3 regions of the Caulobacter sp. GW821-FHT09A05 genome follow, and region 3 is predicted to be linked to each of the others. Evidence: riboswitches for the same ligand, from Rfam matches in the RefSeq annotation. Region 3 holds a riboswitch; each other region holds the start of a gene.

Region 1 (4,583 bases), on a different contig from region 3:
TTTCCGGATCGACGTCGTAGGCGGCCGGATCGTTGAGCGCCTTCATCTCCTCTTCCACCCAGGCCAGGCGGCCGGCCTTGTCCAGGCGGTCGCGCAGGATGGGGAACAGGGTGGCCAGGTGGGTGACGTCGGCGATGGCGTAGGTCAGCTGGTTGTCGCTCAGCGGGCGGCGGGCCCAGTCGGTGAAGCGGCTGGACTTGTCCAGCTCGATCTTCAGCATCTGGCGGACCAGGGCGTCGTACGCGATCTGCTCGCCGAACCCGGCGGCCATGCCTGCGACCTGGGTGTCGAACAGCGGCGTGGGCATGGCGTCGAGATTGTTGAAGATCTCGACGTCCTGGCGGGCGGCGTGGAACACCTTCAGGACCGAGGGATCGCGCAGCACGTCCAGCAGCGGCGCCAGGTCGATGCCTTCGGCCAGCGGGTCGATACAGGCTTCGGTGTCCGGCGAAGCCACCTGGATCAGGCACAGCTTGGGCCAGTAGGTGGTTTCGCGCATGAACTCGGTGTCCACGGCGATGAAGGGCTGACCCTTCAGCTCATTACAGAACGCCGCCAGCTCAGCGGTAGTGGTGATCGTCGTCATCGGCTGCTAATAGCCTCGCGCACCCCCGAGTCTGCAAGCACAAGCTTGGGGGGAGCGGCAAGTTTCCTTTCAAAAACGGCCCATTGGGCCGTCTTCGAGCCAGAGCAAGCGCATGAGCGACCCCCAGAACGGCCTCACCTACGCCCAGGCCGGCGTCGATATCGATGCGGGCAACGCCCTGGTCGAGGCGATCAAGCCCCTGGCCAAGGCCACACGGCGTCCCGGCGCCGAGGCGGGCCTGGGCGGCTTCGGGGCCCTGTTCGACCTGAAGGCGGCCGGCTACGACGACCCGCTGCTGGTCTCCACCACCGACGGCGTCGGCACCAAGCTGCGCATCGCCATCGACACCGGCATGCACGCCACGGTCGGGATCGACCTGGTGGCCATGTGCGTCAACGACCTGCTGGCCCAGGGTGCCGAGCCGCTGCTGTTCCTCGACTATTTCGCCACCGGCAAGCTCGACGTCGCCACCGCCACCAGCGTGGTGGCCGGCATCGCCGACGGTTGCAAGCTGGCCGGCGCGGCCCTGGTGGGCGGCGAGACCGCCGAGATGCCCGGCATGTACGGCGACGGCGAGTACGACCTGGCCGGCTTCTCGGTCGGGGCGGTCGAGCGCGACGGCGTGCTGCCCAAGCTGGACAGGCAGCGGGCCGGCGACATCATCATCGGCGTCGGCTCGTCGGGCCCGCACTCCAACGGCTACAGCCTGGTGCGCCGCGTGGTCGAGCGCTCGGGCCTGGCCTGGGACGCCCCGGCGCCCTTCGCGGAAGGCAAGACCTTGGCGCAGGCCCTGATGGCCCCGACCCGCATCTATGTGAAGTCGATCCTGCCCCTGCTGCAGTCGGGCCGGGTCAAGGGCGGCGCCCACATCACCGGCGGCGGCCTGATCGAGAACCCGCCGCGTTGCATCGCCGAGGGCCTCAAGGCCGAGTTCGACTGGAACGCCTGGCCCCTGCCCCCGGTCTTCGACTGGCTGCAGCGCGAGGGCGGCATCAGCGACCACGAGCTGCGCCGCACGTTCAACTGCGGCGTCGGCTTCATCCTGGTGGTCGCCGCCAGCGACGCCGAGCCTGTGCTGGCGGCCCTGCTGAACGCCGACGAGGACGCGTTCATCTGCGGGCAGCTGGTCCAGGCCTAGAGGCATGAAGACCAAGGTCGCCGTCCTGATCTCCGGCCGGGGCTCCAACATGGAGGCCCTGGTCCGGGCCGCCCAGGACCCCGCCTGCCCGTTCGAGATCGCCCTGGTGCTGTCGAACAGGCCCGAGGCCGGCGGCTTGGCCGCCGCCGCTGCCGCGGGCGTCGAGACCCTGGCCGTCGACCAGAAGCCCTACGGCAAGGATCGCGAGGCCCATGAGCGGGCCATCGACGCGGCCCTGCGCGCGCGCGGGATCCAGGTCGTGGCCCTGGCCGGCTACATGCGCATCCTGACCCCGTACCTGGTGAACGCCTGGGAAGGCCGGATGCTGAACATCCATCCGTCGCTGCTGCCGGCCTATCCGGGTTTGGACACCCACGGCCGCGCCCTGGGGGCCGGCGAGGTCGAGGCCGGCTGCACCGTCCACCTGGTCACCGCCGGCGTCGACGAAGGCCCGATCCTGGGCCAGGCCCGCGTACCGATCCTGCCCGGCGACACCGAGCCCATGCTCAGCGACCGCGTGCTGGAGCAGGAGCACAGGCTCTATCCGGCGACCCTGGCGGCGTTCGTGCGCGGCCTCTGAGCGCCCCGACTTGCACGAGGGCGAACTTCCGCTCGACAGGACGCCGCGAAAAGCGGCGCGGGTTGCGTTTCAAAACGGCGCCCGGCGTCTTGCCCAGCGCGCTGGCGTCGCCCTGAATTGACGCCGCCTCGGTTACGGAACCTTCTGTAGGCGCTCTCGCGGGAGAGATCGGGCCCCGGCCCGGCGCTGAAGGCGAAACCGCCCCGGAAACGCTCAAGCAGAAGGACCGCGACGGCCTCGGAACGCTGGAAAGCAGGGCGCGTCTGCGTGCGCCCTCGCCGAAGGAGCAAGGCGATCCCCGCCGGGACGGCGGCGTCGCTGAATCTCTCAGGCGCCAAGGACAGCGGGGGTGCGGAAGACGGGCCATGACGGTCCGTCGCGACACCTCCTGGCTGCCGATGACCTGACTCCCAGTTCTGACCCGATTTCAAAAACCCGACCGACCTCGACACGATAACCTGTGCGGTTTTCGTGAGATACTCATTTGCGGATACAATAAGAATCATTTCTATTGTTCATAATTTATACATGAGTGCGCGACGCTTGGACCTGATTTTATATTATCGCCGCGAGCAGCTTTTCTGAATTTACCGAGATAGACAGACCGTCGAGCTTAGCCCCCGTCAAAAGATTGGGGATAGTCATGACGAACACGCGCCTTTCGCCGGCCTCGCGCCACTTCCGGGCCCTGCTGCTGGCCGCTTCGGTCCTGGGCGGCGCGACGCCGGCCCTGGCCCAGGAGGCCGACAAGGCCTCGACCGTCGACGAACTGGTCGTCACCGGGGCCCGGGTGTCCGAGGCCAGCGTCGCCATCGGCACCGACCACGCCACCGCCACGGTGTCGATAACCCGCGAGGCCCTGCTGTCGGCCCCGGCCGGCGTCACCGGCCTGAAGATGCTGGAGTCCCTGCCCGGCTTCAACGTCCAGGCCAACGACGCCCTGGGCATGTACGAGTTCGGCAATTCGGTCTCGGTGCGGGCCTTCAACTTCCAGCAGATCGGCTTCCTGCTGGACAACATCCCGATGGGCCGCAGCGACCAGTTCGGCGGCAGCCCGATCTACCGCTATGTCGACAACGAGAACCTTTCGCGCGTCACCGCCTCGGCCGGGGCCGGCGACGTCAGCCTGCCCAGCTACGCCTCGCTGGGACCGATCGTCGACTACTTCACCCAGAAGCCGTCCGAGGACGCCGGCGGCTCGGCCAGCCTGACCCTGGGCAGCGACAGCCTGCGCCGCACCTTCCTGCGCCTGGAGACCGGCGAGCACGCCGGTTGGTCGGCCTACGCCAGCGCCTCGATCATCAAGGGCGACCTGTGGCGCGGCCCCGGCACGATCGACCGCAAGCACTACGAGGGCAAGATCAACTACGCCCTGCCAAACGGCGGGAACATCAGCTTCCAGACCGTGCACAACGACTATTTCGACTACGACAGCCCGTCGATCACCAAGGCCCAGTACGCCGGGACCGCGGGCGACGTGTTCGGCCGCAAGGGGCGCGGCTTCGCCTACCTGGGCCACGTGCCGCTCTCGACGCCGTTCGGCACGGCGGCCACCGACTCCAGCCTGCCGCAGACCACGGCCGGCGTGCCCTATTCCAACAGCAACTACGCCCAGTACTACAAGTTCGCGGTCAACAGCCGGCAGGACCACCTGTACGGCCTGACCCTGAACACCCCGATCACCGACGCCATCGACGTCACCGCCACCGGCTATTACGAGGACAAGGAAGGCTACGGCGTCTCGCCCGAGGCCTACGCCACCTCGCTGAGCAGCTACAACGCCGAGCGGCTGATCGTGCCGGGCCTGACCGCGCCCAGGGGCCTGCAATACGGCCTGTCGGGCATCGACGGCACCCGCAAGGGCGTCACGAGCAAGATCGCCTGGCGCGCGGGCTTCAACAAGCTCGAGGCGGGCCTATGGCTCGAGGACGACGACTATCACCGCACCCAGGCGCGCTACAACGTGCAGGACGGCAACCCCGACGGCGCGCCGCTGTTCAACGAGCCCGTCCACCGGCAGCGCAACTACGTCTCGACCCGCCAGACCACGCAGTTCTTCCTGAAGGACACCCTGAGCCTGGTCGACGACAAGCTGAAGGTCGAGCTGGGCTTCAAGGCCACCGACATCGACTACAAGATCAGCGGCTATCGCAATCCGGCCGACTACATCAACAGCCGCCAGCCGACCCTGAAGGCCAACTGGAAGGACGATTTCCTGCCGCAGGTCGGCGTGGTCTACAACCTCAACAGCCGCGACCAGATCTTCTCGTCCTATTCGG
Region 2 (4,583 bases), on a different contig from region 3:
GGGTCCTTCGGATCGACGACATAGAGGTCCATGTCCGCGCCGTTGCGACGCGACGAAGCATAGCCGACCCGCTTGCCGTCGCGCGACCAGGCGCCGAACCAGTTGCGGCTCTTGCCGTCGGTGATCAGCCGCGGGCGGCCGGCCTCCAGGGCGTAGAGCTGGTAGAACTCATCGCCGCCCTTGTCCTTCTGGACGACCAGCGTGTCCCCCTTTGGCGACAGCGCCGCGGCCAGGATCGGCTCGTTCTCGAAGCTGATCTGGCGGCGGTCGCCATCGGGCTTGGCCACGACGTGGACCTGATCGGAGCCGCCGAAGCGGGTCTTGATCAGCATCGAGCGGTCGGCCGCATTCCAGCCCAGGAAGTTGGCGTGGCGGGCCTGCAGGTAGGGCGCGGTGGCCGCGACCAGTTCCTGGGGGATGGCCGGCGCGCCGTCGATGACGATGGCGGCGGGCGGCGCGACGGTCTGGGCCGCGAGCGGGGTCGCGACGACGCTGGCCAGCAGGACCAGCGCCAGGGAAGGACGAGAGATCATGTTCGGAACGCCTTGCGAAGGAAGGAGCGCCGCCGGCGGAGGGAGCGCGGGGGAACGCAGCCGGCGGCGCGATGTCGGGCGGGCTTAGAAACGCATCCGCGCGCCGACGGTCACATAGCGGCCGATCACGTCGTAGTACGGCGAGTACAGCGAGCTGACCGGAGGCTTCTTGTCGAACAGGTTGGTGGCGTTTGCGTACAGTTCGATCGCGTTGCCGCGGATCTCAGGCAGTTTCGCCGCAAGGCCCAGGTCGAAATAGGTGTAGGCCTTGATGTGGTTGTTCACCAGATCGACGGTGTTGTTGTAGTTACCCGCCGAGATGTAGCGGGCGCGCAGGTTGGCGCTGAACACCTCGCCGGCCCAGTCGATCGACGCGTTCGCGCGGGTCTTGGGCGTGCCCAGACCGAACGAATAGCCCTGCGACTTGACGTACTCGATCTTGCTGACGCCGTCGTTGGTGGTCAGGCTGTTGACCCAGGTGCCCAGCAGGCGGGCGCGGATACGGCCAGGCGCGCCCGGGATCAGGCGATCGAACGCGGTCGAGTACGAGATCTCGGCGTCGAAGCCGTCGGTCTTGTAGTTGGCCAGGTTGACGTAGGTCGAGACGATCCGGGTGATCGCGCCGGTTGCGTCACGGGTAACCCGCGAGCACAGGTCCTGATTGCCGTTGGCGCAACGGGTGACGATGTCCTGAGCCGCGATCGTGGTGATCACGTCGTCGATGTTGATCTTGAAATAGTCGAGCGACATGCTCAGGCCCGCGATCGACGGCGGCGAATAGACGAAGCCGGTCGTGAAGGTCTTGGCCGTCTCGGGGTTCAGGTTCGGGTTCCCACCGCCGTTGGTCAGCACATAGACGCTGGAGTTGTTTGTCGGGTCGGTCAGCGTGTTGTAGCCGGTCGTGGTCGTCGTGAAGAGCTCGGTCAGGTTGGCCGAACGGATGTCACGCGACTGGGTGATGCGACCACGGAAGCCCGGGAAGAACTCGTTGGTGGCGCCCAGCTTCCACGACCAGATCGAGCCGGTGGTGTCGTAGTCGGAGATGCGCGCGGCCGCGTTGACTTCCAGCTTGTTGAAGACGGGGATGTCGCGAACGACCGGCACCAGCACTTCGGCGAAGGCTTCCTTGACGCTGAAGCTGCCGGCCATGGCCGAGAAGCTGAACGAGGTGAACGCCTTGGCGGCGTCCAGGGCGCCCACCGTGCGGACGACCGACTCCTTGCGCGCCTCGGCGCCCACGGCGATCGAGACCGGGCCGGCCGGCAGTTCGAAGGGCTCGCCGCGCAGGCTGAAGCCGCCGACGTCCAGCTTGCTGGTTTCACGCATCGACGGTGTGCCGGTGACGTAGTCCAGCGCCGCCTGCGAGGGCGCGCCCTGGCCGAACAGGTTGATCGGCACGCAGTTGGTCGAGGCGTTGGTCAGGGCGACGCGGCAGACCGCCTGGCCGGTCGTGGGGCTGATCACCGAGTCGACGGCGTTGGCGTAGTTCTGGGTCAGGAAGAACCCGGGGGTGTCGATGTTGTTGTCCTGCTCGCCGTGGCTGTAATAGGCGCTCCAGCGCCAGCCGCCGTCGAACTCGCCGTCCAGGGCGATCGTGCCTTGGGTCGAGACGCGTTCGAAGTCGATGGTCGGATAGGCCTCGGTGTTGAAGCGGCCCATCGTGAAGCTCGTCTGGCCGGCGGCGGCCAGCGCCGTCTTCACGGCCGTCGGCAGGAAGGCGTTGTCCGACTTGATCGTCAGGTTGCCGCGGTTGTGGTCGCCGAACCAGATGTAGTTGTTCCACATCCGCGACCGACGCAGTTCGGCGGTCAGCTTGACCTTGTCGGTCAGGTCGTAGGTCGCGCTGGCCATGGTGGCGTAGCGCTTCTGCGGCGTCACCAGCGGCGACAGATCGTCGTTCGAAGGGCCTTCGCCGCCGATCGAGTTCGTGCCTTGCACCGTGCCGTAGTCGAAGGCGCGCAGGGTGCCGTCCGGATTGAAGGTCTGGCCGCGCAGCACGCCCGAGGTGATCAGGCCTCCGGGAGCGGCGTTCGAGAAGCCGACGTCGGGGGCCAGGACGAAGCGGCCCGCGCCGTTCGAGATGGTGGCCCAACGGCCGATGTTCGGGCGGCTGTTCTTCGGAATGACGCCGTCGTTGTCGAGATATTCGCCGCCGATGACAAAGTGGCCGCGGCCGCCGGCGAAGGTCGTGCCGGCCGCGCCTTCGACGCGGATCTGTTTGGCGTCGTCAAAGGACGATTCGCCGCCCTCGATGCCGAACTTGAAGCCGGTGAAGTTGCGGTCGATGGAGAGGTTGACGACACCGGCGACGGCGCCCGAGCCCCAGGCGGCCGAGGCGCCGCCGGTCACGACGTCCACGCCTTTCAGCATGACGCTGGGGATCATGTTCAGGTCGTTCTCGCCCGAGAAGCGGCGGCCATCCAGCAGCACCAGGGTGCGGTTGATGCCCAGGCCGCGCAGGTCGACCGGAGCGTTGCCCGCGCCGGTGTTGGTGCCGGTGGTCTGGGGCGAGGTGGTGGCGCGGAACTGCGGCAGGTCGTTCAGGGCGGCGGCCACGTTCGGACGGGCGCCGACGGCCAGGTCCTGGGCGGTGACGCGCACGGTCGGGGTCGGGGCTTCGAAACCGGCGCGATCGATGCGCGAGCCGGTGACGATGATCTCGGCGACGCTGGTGTCTTCCGCAGGCGCGGTCTGGGCGAAGGCTGCGGTGTGCAGCACGAGCGCGGCAGGCGCGATGCTGCAGCCCAGCAGCAGGTTACGGCGGGTTTGGCGTGAAAGTGTCAAACGAGATCCCCTCGGTGTTTGCAGTCGACAACGCCCGTCCCGTGCGCCGCACGATGCGACGCGCCCGGGTTCGTCAGGCGGTTTCCTCTGCCCCCGCTGTCCTTGGGCCTGAGAGATTCAGGCGCATGCGCGCCCTTGCTCCTTCGGCGAGGCCGCTTCCTTTTCGGAGCGGTCCTGCTTTCCAGCGTCCTCGTGCCCTGCGGTCCTTGTTGCCTGAGCGTTTCCGGGGCGGTTGCGCCTTCGGCGTCGGGACGGAGCCGATCTCTTCCGCGAGAGCCAGGCCAATACGAACGCTTCGTCGCATCGCGTCAAAGCGCCCAAAGTCGGTATAAATTTCCCCTAAAGTCCGCAATTGGAACAAGTAGTTCCTAAAAACCATCTTACGGCGATAGGTGCGCCCGCCCGATGCCCAGCTCATCGCGTCGCATGACAGGTCGGTGACAGCTTGGCGCTCGCCTGGCAGCGCCTCAAAAGGCATGCCGAAGCGCCGCCGCACTCCGATAAGATCAAAGTTTAATCAGAAAATGCCCAAATATACGCCAAACATCAGCGCTCGGCGGCCGCTCGCCGCCAGCGAGCCAGAAGTTCGGCGCGGCGCCCTTGATCAAAATTGGCCAACAGAGCCGGCCCCACTCTGATAGGCCTACCACCCGACGGCGAGACGGCGCCCAGTCCCGGACGGATCGGCGTCAATCGAACTTCAAGCAGACGCCGCTGCCCTGCTTCCGACATCAGATAGTCTAGGAACACCCGCGCCGCGCCGGGGTGTCGGGCCACGCGGGTGATGAAGGCGACCCTGGAGATCGACAGGTGATAGTCCTCCGGGACGACGTAGCCGATGTCGGGACCGTGGTTGCGCACGTACCAGTCGGCGTAGGACCCGTTCATGTCGAAGGCCAGCAGGTGCTCGCCGGACGCCACGCGATCCAGCATCGGCTTGCCGGGCACATAGGTTCGCGCGCCCGTCGCGGCCATCGCGTCGTAAAGCGCCCAGGCGTCGGGATAGAACTGGGTGTTGCTGGACAGATAGAAGAACCCCATGCCGCTGCGCTCGGGGTCATACAAGGCCACCTTGCCGCGCCAGCGTTCGGGATCGGCGCGCAGGGCGGCCAGCAAGGCCGCGTGGCTGCGCGGCGCGTCGTCCCCTTTGAGAAGGCGCTTGTTGTAGACGAAGACGATCGGTTCGCTGGTCACGCCGAAGCCCTGGTCGCGCCATCGCGCCCAGGCGGGAAGGCTCCTGGCCTCGGGACTTCTATAGGTCTGGGC
Region 3 (4,583 bases):
GCTGCTGGTCGTGTCGTCGGAAGGCTCGGCCATGTACGGCACGACCGACCTAGCCACGGTCCTGGACCGCCGCCGGTCGTTCGACCCGCACCTGGTCCTCTACGCCGTCGATCAGCGCCAGGCCGATCACTTCGAGCAGGTGTTCCGCGCCTCGTACCTGGCCGGCTACGCTGAACCGGGCGGGCTGGAGCATATCGGCTTCGGCACCATGAACGGCGCCGACGGCAAGCCGTTCAAGACCCGCGCCGGCGGCGTGCTGAAGCTGCACGACCTGATCGAAATGGCCCGTGAAAAGGCCCGCGAGCGCCTGCGCGAAGCCGGCCTCGGCGCCGAGCTCTCCGACGAGGCCTTCGAGGACATCGCCCACAAGGTCGGCGTCGCGGCCCTGAAGTTCGCCGACCTGCAGAACTTCCGCGGCACGTCCTACGTCTTCGATCTCGACCGCTTCACCAGCTTCGAGGGCAAGACCGGACCGTACCTTCTGTACCAGTCGGTGCGCATCAAGAGCATCCTGCGCAAGGCGGCCGAGCAGAAGGTCGCCTCGGGCCCGATCGTCGTCGGCGAGCCGGCCGAGCGCGACCTGACCCTGCTGCTGGACGCGTTCGAGGGCGCCCTGTCGGAGGCCTACGACAAGAAGGCCCCCAACTTCGTCGCCGAGCACGCCTACAAGCTGGCCCAGACCTTCTCGAGGTTCTATGCCGCCTGTCCGATCCTGACCGCCGACGAGCCAGCGGTCCGGGCCTCGCGCCTCGCCCTGGCCGAGACGACGCTGAAGCAGCTGGAACTGGCGCTGAACCTGCTGGGCATTGAAGCGCCGGAACGGATGTAGGCCGCTAGGGGCGCTCAAGGTCCTTGAGCGTCGCCAGCAGGCCCTCGACCCCACCGGTTTCCAGATACTGTTGGGCCACCAGCACCAGGCGCAGCTGCTTGGCCAGCAGGGCCAGCTGGCGGTGCTGGTTCTCGGTGCGCTTCTGGGCGGTCTCGGCCTCCAGGGCGTCGGCTTCGGCCAGCAGCTTTCGGACCTCGGCCAGGGTTTTCTCGTTCTGGACGCCGGCCCGCTTCAGATAGTCCTTGATGCTGCGCAGGCCCTCGGCGGCGATGGCGTGAGCCTCGTCGCGGACGGTGGTCTGGGTCTCCGGATCGGCGATGGCGTCGAGCACCCGGCCCAGGGCGTCGTTGAGCTTGCTCATCAGGCCGGTGCGGGCTTCGCGCTCCAGCGGCAGCAGCCCGCGCGCGTCGATCAGCGACGGCAGGTTGGCGCCGTCGGAGACCAGCGATTTGCGGCGAGCCTCGACGAATACCTTGATGATGAAACGCGAGGCGGCGATGGCCTGCTCGGACTGTAAAACCGTCGCAGCCATAACGACACCGTGCTCGGTGAAGACGTAGGGGCGATGACGAGAGCCGCCGTGCGGCGAACTTGACATCACAATCTGTGATCTCAAGTTGGCGACTTCGGCCGATGTCGGCTGGAAGGCGAAGCCGTCGAACTTGGTTGTGTTGCGACGGACCTGTTGGTTTAGGCGTCTCGTTTCGACGTTGAAAAGTCTAGCAAGATCAGCGTCCAAGATGACCGAAAGCCCACGGACCTCCAAGACCGGAGGCGCCTGATCGACTTCAAAGCTGGTGGTTGGCGCGCGTTCGCTGGTCATGCCCGATTTTTGAGGTTGCAAATTGTGACCTCAAGTTTGGCGACGCGCGTGGTGGATTGCAATTTGTAAGTGTATCCATCGCAAAGCCCTTCCGCCTCCCCAGTTGACTCCCGTCGCCCCGTCGCCCAAACACGCCACGACCCTCGCGGGAGACGTCGGGATTCTGTCCCGAGGCCGAAGGCGCAACCGCCCCGGAAACGCTCAGGCAAAAGGACCGCGCGGGTTTAGGAACGCTGGAAAGAGGCAGTGTGAAAGCACTGCCCGCCGAAGGAGCAAGGCCTCTTCACAAGGCCGGAATCTCTCAGGTCAAAGGGACAGCGGGGGCGAGACCACCTGGCGAAAGCCGGGCGGCGTCGCCGACCCCGATTGGAGCCCCCATTGTCCAGCCAAAGCGTGTCCGAGCAAGACCTCAAGAAGACCCCGCTGTACGACGCGCACGTCGCGGCCGGCGCGCGGATGGTCCCGTTCGCGGGCTATTCCATGCCGGTGCAGTACAAGGACGGGGTGCTGAAGGAGCACCTGTGGACCCGCGAGCACGCGGGCCTGTTCGACGTCTCGCACATGGGCCAGGCCCGGCTGCGCGGTGAGAACCCCGCCAAGAGCTTCGAGAAGCTGGTCTCGGCCGATTACCAGGGCCTCAAGCCCGGCAAGCAGCGCTACGCGGTGCTGCTGAACGACCAGGGCGGGGTGATCGACGACCTGATGACCGCCCGTCCCGACGATGACGGCCTGTTCATCGTCGTCAACGGGGCCTGCAAGGACAACGACTACAGGATCATCGCCGAGGCCCTGGAGGGCGAGGCGACCGTCGAGCGCCTGGAAGACCGCGCCCTGCTGGCCCTGCAAGGCCCCGAGGCCGCCGCCGTCATGGCCGCCCACGTCCCGCAAGCGGCGACCATGGTGTTCATGGACACCGCCGCCGTGACCGCCTTCGGGACCGACGCCATCATTTCCCGCTCGGGCTATACCGGCGAGGACGGCTACGAGATTTCCGTGCCGGCCGCCGAAGCCGCCCGCATCTGGAACACCCTGCTGGAAGACGAGCGCGTGAAGGCCATCGGCCTGGGCGCCCGCGACAGCCTGCGGCTGGAGGCCGGCCTGCCGCTGTACGGCCATGACATGGACGAGACCGTCTCGCCGATCGAGGCCGGCATGCCGTTCGCCGTCGGCAAGAGCCGCCGCGAGGCCGGCGACTTCCCAGGCGCCGAACGGATCCTCAAGGAACTGGCCGGCGACCTCGCGCGCGTGCGCGTCAATCTGAAGGTGCTGGAAGGCGCGCCGGCCCGCGAAGGCGCGGAGATCGCCGACGCGGCTGGAAACGTCGTCGGCAGGGTCACCAGCGGCGGCTTTGGTCCCAGTTTCGGCGGCGCCATCGCCATCGGCTTCGTTCCGCCCGCCCTGGCGGTGGTCGGTTCGACCCTGAACGTCATCGTCCGCGGCAAGCCGCAGAGGGCCGAGGTCGTGACCTCGCCGTTCGTTCCCACCCGCTACGTGCGCAAGATCTAGCACTCAGACCAAAGGGCCAGACCATGAAGTTCACCAAGGACCACGAGTGGGTCGAAGTCGCCGGCGACATCGCCACGGTCGGCATCACCGCCTACGCCGCCGAGCAGCTGGGCGACGTGGTGTTCGTCGAGACGCCTGACGTCGGCAAGACCGTCAAGCAGGGCGAGGCCCTGGCCGTGGTCGAGAGCGTCAAGGCCGCGTCGGACGTCTACGCCCCGGTGTCGGGCGAGGTGGTCGAGGCCAATGGCGAGCTTTCCGACAGCCCCGAGACCGTCAACGCCCTGCCGGAAACCGGCGGCTGGTTCGCCAGGATCAAGCTGAGCAATCCGGCCGAGCTCGACGTCCTGATGGATCGCGACGCGTACGAAGCGTTCCTCTCGACCCTCTAATTTCCTTGTCATCCCGGACAAGCGCGCAGCGCGCCGATCCGGGACCGACCCAGAGCGCACGCGCTTCCGGCGGTCCCGGCTCTTCGCTCCGCTACGGCCGGGATGACAGCCCCAGGTGATCTCATGCGCTACCTCCCCCTTACCCCCGAAGATCGCGCCGACATGCTCGGCGTCATCGGCGCGGAGTCGATCGACGAGCTGTTCGTCGACGTGCCCGCCGTCGCCCGTCGCGCCGGTCCGGTCGACCTGCCGTTCCACGCCGGCGAGCTGGAGGTCGAGCGCGAGATGCTGGGCCTGTCGCGCCGCAACCGTTCGGCCTCGGAAGGTCCGTTCTTCGTGGGGGCTGGGGCCTATCGCCACCATGTGCCCGCCAGCGTCGACCACATCATCCAGCGGTCGGAGTTCCTGACCAGCTACACGCCCTACCAGCCCGAGATCGCCCAGGGCACGCTGCAGGTGCTGTTCGAGTTCCAGACGCAGGTCGCGGCCCTGACCGGCATGGAGGTGGCCAACGCCTCGCTCTATGACGGCTCCACCGCCGCCGCCGAGGCGGTGATGATGGCCGCGCGGATCACCCGCCGGAACAAGGCGGTGCTGTCGGGCGGCGTGCATCCGCACTATGTCGGCACGGTGGAGACCCTGGCCCATGCGGCCGGCGTGGCCACCGATCGCCTGGCGCCGGCCATCGACGCCGAGGACGCGGTGATCGCCGCCATCGACGCCGACACCGCCTGCGTCGTCGTCCAGACTCCCAACGTGTTCGGCACGGCCACCGACGTCAGCAAGATCGCCGCCGCCGCCCAGGCGGCCGGGGCCCTGCTGATCGTGGTCACCACCGAGGCCGTCTCGTATGGCCTGCTCAAGTCGCCCGGCGAGATGGGCGCCGACATCGTGGTGGCCGAGGGCCAGTCGATCGGCAACGGCCTGAACTTCGGCGGCCCCTATGTCGGCCTGTTCGCCTGCAAGGAAAAATACGTCCGCCAGGCCCCGGGCCGGCTGTGCGGCGAGACCGTCGACGCCGACGGCCGCCGCGGCT

The links. A riboswitch is a leader RNA that binds a small molecule or an ion and turns the genes downstream of it on or off. The one in region 3 is predicted to bind glycine.
Region 1: linked by a shared signal. The riboswitch ahead of AC07NX_RS16230 (TonB-dependent receptor) and the one ahead of gcvT (glycine cleavage system aminomethyltransferase GcvT) in region 3 are both predicted to bind glycine.
Region 2: linked by a shared signal. The riboswitch ahead of AC07NX_RS22740 (TonB-dependent receptor domain-containing protein) and the one ahead of gcvT (glycine cleavage system aminomethyltransferase GcvT) in region 3 are both predicted to bind glycine.

What each region holds. Positions count from the first base shown of each region.
Region 1 is NZ_JBWKPX010000016.1:72,754-77,336, reverse strand. Features, by position in the region: gene rnd (ribonuclease D) at 1-586, opposite strand, end outside; gene purM (phosphoribosylformylglycinamidine cyclo-ligase) at 699-1,724, shown strand; gene purN (phosphoribosylglycinamide formyltransferase) at 1,729-2,304, shown strand; glycine riboswitch at 2,454-2,543, shown strand; gene AC07NX_RS16230 (TonB-dependent receptor) at 2,936-4,583, shown strand, end outside.
Region 2 is NZ_JBWKPX010000034.1:27,164-31,746, forward strand. Features, by position in the region: gene AC07NX_RS22735 (S9 family peptidase) at 1-533, opposite strand, end outside; gene AC07NX_RS22740 (TonB-dependent receptor domain-containing protein) at 618-3,317, opposite strand; glycine riboswitch at 3,412-3,504, opposite strand; glycine riboswitch at 3,508-3,597, opposite strand; gene AC07NX_RS22745 (ABC transporter substrate-binding protein) at 3,864-4,583, opposite strand, start outside.
Region 3 is NZ_JBWKPX010000012.1:50,161-54,743, forward strand. Features, by position in the region: gene AC07NX_RS13285 (arginine--tRNA ligase) at 1-829, shown strand, start outside; gene AC07NX_RS13290 (ORF6N domain-containing protein) at 834-1,652, opposite strand; glycine riboswitch at 1,789-1,879, shown strand; gene gcvT (glycine cleavage system aminomethyltransferase GcvT) at 2,031-3,158, shown strand; gene gcvH (glycine cleavage system protein GcvH) at 3,182-3,547, shown strand; gene gcvPA (aminomethyl-transferring glycine dehydrogenase subunit GcvPA) at 3,671-4,583, shown strand, end outside.